DNA from 2 places in the Hydrogenovibrio crunogenus genome. Region 2 is predicted to be linked to the other one. Evidence: predicted binding sites of a transcription regulator. Region 2 holds the regulator's gene; the other holds the start of a gene.
What was found. The regulator PhoB, encoded in region 2, activates phosphate uptake and scavenging genes when phosphate is short. The targets are predictions, from matches to a motif close to GNNTGTCATAAAACTGTCANAT.

Region 1 (3,427 bases), 820 kb from region 2:
CCCCAAACCGTGCAACGCTTCGGATGCCAAATACTCCCGAATGACGGAGCGCAATACGGCGCGCCCATCGCCCCGGCGAGAAAACGGTGTGCGCCCGGCGCCTTTGAGATGAAACTCCCAGGCCTGGTTGTTTTTGTCGTGCCATTGCCCTAATAGTAAGCCGCGCCCATCCCCTAAATCGGGATTGTAATACCCAAATTGATGGCCTGTGTATTTTTGCGCCAATGGAATCAGATTGAAATTAATCAGACTTTCATCGGTTAAATTGCCCGATGCCAGTGCCAGCAATTGCTTGTCGTTCAAATCACAATTCAATTCATCCAGCAGGCTATGATTGACCGCGACTAAGCGAGCGTTTTGCTGCGGCTCTGGCAACACCAACTCGTAAAAACTTTTCGGCAATTTTAAAAACGCACTTTGTTGCATACACCTTGAATCCTTATCAAACCCCTGAAATAAAATGATTTCAAAGCTTTATTAGTTGGATTTCATTATAACGGACGAGAGGCTGTTCACCTAAGAAACAGGTGACTTTAACCAGACAAAGCGCAGGGGAAAGCACAAGAGAAAACGGTTCCACATTGAATCAAAATAGCCAGGCCTGGCTATTTTTGAAACGCATCAGGAAAGAGAAACCGAATCAATTTCGAATCAAATGATCCAGCGTTAAGCGCATGCGCTGATCGAATAAGCGCTTTTGCGCCAACCTCAATGCAATCAACACGCCCGATGCGGTGGAGACGGTAATCAACAACATAATCATGATTTGGTATTTCACTGCTTCAATCGGGTCGATGCCGGCGAGGATTTGCCCGGTCATCATACCGGGCAGCGACACAATCCCGGCGGCGGCAAGCATATTAATGACCGGAATCATTGCCGTGTGCAGGCTTTGACGCTTTAAAAATAACATGGATTCTTTGGCGGTTTTGCCCAAAGCCAATTGCGCTTCGATTTGGTTCTTCTGCTTCACTGCACTTTTGGTCAACGCATCCAGCCCTAATCCAATGGCAGTCATGCTGTTCCCCAGAATCATACCTAACAATGGAATGGCATATTGCGCTTCATACCAAGGTTGCGGCTGTACGACCAGCGTGAGTGTGAAAATCGTCAACACCAATGCGGTCATGGATAACGACATCAACCCGACCACAAACGAACCGGCTTTTTGAAAACGATAGGTTTGGCGCTTGAGAATTTCATAACCGGCAAACGCCAGCATGATGCCACCGACCAAGCCGACCAACCATAGACTGTCTGAATTGAAAACCCAGCTTAACCAAACGCCCATCAAAAGCAATTGCACCACCATTCGAACGGAGGCAATCCACAGTTGCCGAGTTTCTTTAAACCCGTTCAGCATCAATAAAATGCCAAGTAAAAACACCATGCCTGCCAGGCTGGCTAAATCCATATACCCTAAGGTTATCATTGTCATATTCCTGTTATATAACGGTCATCACACGCTCACGCAGTTGTCATATTCAGGTCAAGTAAGCATTGCAAAATAAAGCCGTTACCTGACATTACTGAAAGAGTCACTTGATGCTAGATATTGAACAAACCATTCTGGAAAAATACCCTGATTTTCATCAAAAAACCGGGGCGAAAAAATTGATTTCGTTTTTACAGAAACTGACCTTTGAAAAACAGATCAACCAGTTTATTGAAGAAAACAAACATCTGCGTGGATTCGCATTTCTGGACAAAAGTTTAGAGCATTATAACTTCACCTATCAAGTGAATAACCGCTCTTTTAATAATATTCCAGCAGAAGGCCGTGTGGTGATTGTCGCCAATCACCCGATTGGCTCTTTGGATGGCTTGGCATTGCTTAAGTTTATTCGTAGCATTCGCCCGGATGTACGTGTGGTCGCAAATCAGTTGCTGGCGCAGGTCAAACCGTTTCAATCGTTGTTTTTGACCATCGATAACATGTCGAGTCAAGCAAGCCACAAGGCCCATTTCAAAGCGATGATTGCCGCATTGGAAAATGAAGAGGCGGTGATTATTTTTCCCGCCGGCGAAGTCTCGCGCATTCGTCCGAATGGGGTTCGAGACAGTGCTTGGAAAACTGGGTTTCTGAAACTGGCGAAAAAAACCCAGTCTCCAATTGTGCCAGTGTATATCGATGCGCGTAACTCAGCGTTGTTTTATGGGTTATCGACACTTTATAAACCGCTTGGTACGTTGATGCTAGTAAAAGAAATGTTTAATAAGAACGATCAGCAAATCGCGTTTCATGTCGGCTCGCCCGTGCCGTGGAAATCGGTGGCTACGTGTGATTTACCGATCACAACCATTGCTAAATTGTTTCGTAAACACATTTACCGCCTCAACCAACCGGCCAAAGCGGCCAAGAAATTTCCGTTTAAAACGGAAAATACCATCGCCCATCCCGTGAATCGAAAAGCGCTGAAAAAAGATTTGAAAAGTGCGGAACTGTTAGGGGAAACGGCAGATGGCAAAAAGATTTTTCTATTTGATTATGAGCCGGACTCTCCGGTGATGCACGAAATCGGTCGCTTGCGGGAACTGACCTTCCGAACCGTGGAGGAAGGCACCGGTCATTCGTTCGACTTGGATAAATACGATGCCGATTACCGCCATCTGGTGTTATGGGATGATGAGGATTTAGAGATTGTCGGCGCTTACCGTATCGGAGAATGTCGACATATTGTTGAAAAAGAAGGCATTGATGGTCTTTACACCAGCACCTTATTCAATCTCAAACCAGAAATGGGGGATTATTTACCCAATGCGTTGGAAATGGGGCGCAGTTTTGTACAACCGCGTTACTGGGGCAAACGCAGCCTGGATTATCTTTGGTATGGCATTGGAGCCTATGTCGCCCGCCACCCAGAAACCAAATACCTGTTTGGTCCGGTAAGCTTGTCGGATGCCTACCCAACCCATTCGAAAGATTTAATCGTGTCTTTTTTCCAAACCCAGATGGGATCGAAACAGGATTTAGCCATTGGTAAACGGCCATTTATTCCAAGCAACAGTGTTCAGGAAATCGCCAAAGAATACTTCAGCGGCGATTACAAAACCAGCTACAAAAGACTCAACTCTTTATTAGCCGAAGATGGCGTGAAAGTGCCGACTTTATTCAAGCAATATGCCGAGCTGTGTGAACCGGGTGGCTGTCGCTTTATCGATTTCAGTGTGGACCCGGATTTCAATGATTGTATCGACAGTTTGATTTTGGTTGAAATTGATAAAATCAAACCTAAAAAACGTGATCGTTATCTCACGCCCATCAAAGCGGCTTAGTAATAAAAACAAAACAGCCAGGTCTGGCTGTTTTTGATAAAAATAAACCAAAAAGGGCTCAAATAGAGCCCTTTTAAATACCGGTTTATTGTTTTAACCGTTTTAAAGCACCAACCTTATTTCACTTCAATTTTCTTGCTGGTACCGCGTT
Region 2 (3,427 bases):
GTTAAACGCACCGAAGATTATATCTCTGGTCGTTACGGCTAGTCTTTTTATTGGGTTAAAATAACAATAAGTAAGGAGTTTACGCATGGATAAGCAAGAATTTAGCACACATATTTCTGAAATGCTGAATCGAAATCTGGAAGATTTATTCAACCACATTCTAGAAATGGGTGGGATGGTTGAACGCCAACTTGAAAATGCGCTTCAGTCTTTGGGCAGCTCAGACATTGATAAAGCACAGGAAGTGATTTCGTTTGACAAAGCAATCAATCAAGCGGAAATGGAAATTGACCGTTTGTGCGCCAAAGTACTGGCTCGCCAGCAACCTACTGCATCTGATTTACGTTTGATATTGGCTGCGATTCGTATCGCGATTGACCTTGAAAGAATGGGCGATGAAGTGGTGAAGCTTGCCAAAATGGTTCTTGTTTTCGGTAAGCATGATGGCGTGAAATGTTCAGATATCCAAGGCTATCCTGAGTTGGTTGATATTTCAAACCGTTCAAGTGTGATGCTTAAAATGACATTGGATTCTTTCGCCAGAGTGTCAACCGATGGCGTTGGTAAAGTCATTCGAGAGGAAGAAGTGATTGATGATATCTTCAAAAAAATAGAAAAAGATCTTAAAGAGTCATTAAAAACATCCCCGGATAAAATCGAATGTTTAATGGAAATGATTATTGCATTAAGAGCGGCCGAGCGCGTTTCAGATCATGCCAGAAATATTGTTGAAAGTATTTTGTATCTGGTTCAAGGTGATGATGTTAGAAACCTGGATGAAGCTCGGTTGAATGAACTATTAAAAACATTAGAGTCACCGAAAGGATAATCCAGTATGGCTGAGCAATGCATTTTAGTTGTGGAAGATGAGGCAGCGATTCGTGACATGTTAAGTTTCACCTTAACCGCTGCAAACTATAAAGTCATTGAGGCACCAAATGCAGAGCAAGGCTGGAAATTGCTGCTTGAGCATCAACCCGACTGTGTATTATTAGACTGGATGCTTCCTGGTGTGTCAGGAATCTCTTTGGCACAGCGAATTCGTCAAAATGATCAAACAGCCACCACGCCCATTATTATGCTGACTGCACGAGGAGAAGAAAATGATCAAGTGCAAGGCTTTGAGTCTGGCGCAGATGATTATGTGGTTAAACCCTTTTCTCCAAGAGCGCTGGTCGCACGAGTGAAAGCTTTATTACGGCGCCAATCTCCTGAAAAAAGCACCTTAGATTTGATTAAAACCGGGCCACTTAAACTGGACCTGTCCAGCTATCGTTTTACAGTGAATGATGAAGAAGTTAAACTGGGGCCGACAGAATTTAAATTAATGCAGTTCTTTATGACGCATTCAAACCGCGTTTATACACGGGTTCAGTTACTGGATCAGGTTTGGGGTGAAAATGTCGTTGTAGAGGAAAGAACGGTTGATGTTCATATCCGACGTTTAAGAAAGCTATTAGATCCGGTCGGAGCTGCGGATTATATTCAAACCGTCAGGGGAGCTGGCTACCGTTTCTCCGTCGATTAAGGAGCGTTAGCGTCAGTGTCGAAAGGAATTTCTAGAGAACTAACCTGGATCGTGGCAGGTTTATGGATTGCTCTTTTCTTTGGCTGGGCAACCGATTTATGGACAATCACCCTTTTAGCCTATTTTCTCTTTTATGTTGCCCGCCAACTTTATAGTATCAAACGCTTTGAACAGTGGATGAAAGGGTCAACTAAAGTTCCTTATCCACCAAGTTCCGGTTTGTGGGGAGAGCTGAGTTACTTAGTGTCTCGCAAACAGCGTTCGCTTGAAAAGCACGCAGACCTACAATTTTACAAATCAGAACAATTCTTAGCCGCTTCCATGACGATTCCGGATGCGATCATTTCCTTAAATGAATATAACCAGATTGAGTGGTTTAATAAGTCCGCTAAAAAAATCTTCAAACTCAAGCACAGCGATACCGGGCGTAAAATTGAAACCTTGTTTCGTCATCCGGATTTTATTCAGTATTTAAAATCAAAACATTATGGCAAAGGGATGATTTTGCAATCCTTAAACGGAATGCCTAGAGTGTTTAATATCAAACTGTTTCCATATTTTAAAGAACATAAACTTTTGATTGTGAAGGATATTCATGAGCTGTATAACTTGGCTCAGATTAGGCGAGATTTCGTGGCCAACGCTTCGCATGAATTACGGACGCCATTAACCGTGTTGAATGGCTATCTTGAAGTCATGATTGACAGTATTGAACCTTCATCAACCTGGCAAAAACCGTTGGAGCAGATGCATCAGCAGTCTTATCGAATGCAATCCATTATTGATGACCTGTTGACGCTGTCTTCCATGGAGTCGGAAACGATCACCGGGAAGCAAAAACAAGTGAATGTGCCGCAAATTTTGCAGGAAATGCATATTGATGCGGAACAAATGAGCCACGGCAGACACTCGATTGATTTTAAAGTCGACATGAATTTGGCTTTAAAGGGATTTGAAGAGCCGTTAAAAAGTGTGTTTATGAACTTAATTTCAAATGCCATTCGTTACACGCCAGAAAATAAATCCATTGAAGTGCGTTGGTATCATGACAAAAGAGGCGCGCATTTTGAAGTGCAAGACCATGGCATTGGGATCGCGCAAGAGCATTTGAGTCGTTTAACTGAGCGTTTTTATCGGGTGGATACGGCTCGTTCAAGAGACACTGGCGGAACAGGACTGGGTCTTGCCATCGTAAAACACATTCTGGAAAGGCATCACGCTAAATTAGTCGTGACCAGTCAGCTGGGAATAGGGTCTGTCTTTCGATGTGACTTCCCAAATAGAGCGGTGATTCTATTACAGGACTCCGACAGTGAGTCGCGGGATAAAAAAATACCTAGTCGAAGCTAGGTATTTTATAAGAAACGTATATCATTGACACATTACGGAAGCATCATTCCTCGAATGGTGAAATAGATGATGGCTGCTAGCATGGCTGAAGCCGGTACGGTGATGATCCAAGCGGCGACAATTTTTAAAAATGCAGAGCGTTTGACCAACTCTTTTTGATATACCTTATTTAAAGATTTACGTTCTTTTTTACTCAGTTCTACTTCGGCTTTATGTTGTTTGAGTTCTGCCAGCATGAGTTTCTTTTGCTGAATGCTCGCTTGGCTGAAGCGTTCAATATATTGTTCAATCTCATCATGGTTTGCGCCGTCATGATGATCTCGAATTTGTTGCAAGGTCTTTGCATAGTTACGTTTGAGGTACTCTCGTAGGAAACCGACCCCAAAAATACCACCAACCGCAATATGTGTCGAACTTACTGGTAATCCGAGTTGTGAGGCAATAATCACTGTGATCGCCGCTGCCATGGCAATGGAAAAAGCACGCATTTGATCCAGCTCAGTGATTTCGGAACCCACGGTTTTAATTAATTTTGGACCGAACAGTAAC

Region 1: the regulator PhoB is predicted to act here: its motif matches at 1,441-1,462, upstream of GHNINEIG_RS10650 (GNAT family N-acyltransferase).

Annotation. Positions count from the first base shown of each region.
Region 1 is NZ_CP032096.1:2,244,578-2,248,004, forward strand. It holds gene GHNINEIG_RS10640 (protein adenylyltransferase SelO) at 1-426, opposite strand, end outside; gene GHNINEIG_RS10645 (ABC transporter permease) at 641-1,438, opposite strand; gene GHNINEIG_RS10650 (GNAT family N-acyltransferase) at 1,546-3,276, shown strand; gene GHNINEIG_RS10655 (Hsp20/alpha crystallin family protein) at 3,393-3,427, opposite strand, start outside.
Region 2 is NZ_CP032096.1:610,980-614,406, forward strand. It holds gene pstB (phosphate ABC transporter ATP-binding protein PstB) at 1-42, shown strand, start outside; gene phoU (phosphate signaling complex protein PhoU) at 86-829, shown strand; gene phoB (phosphate regulon transcriptional regulator PhoB) at 836-1,528, shown strand; gene phoR (phosphate regulon sensor histidine kinase PhoR) at 1,544-2,878, shown strand; gene GHNINEIG_RS02850 (inorganic phosphate transporter) at 2,911-3,427, opposite strand, start outside.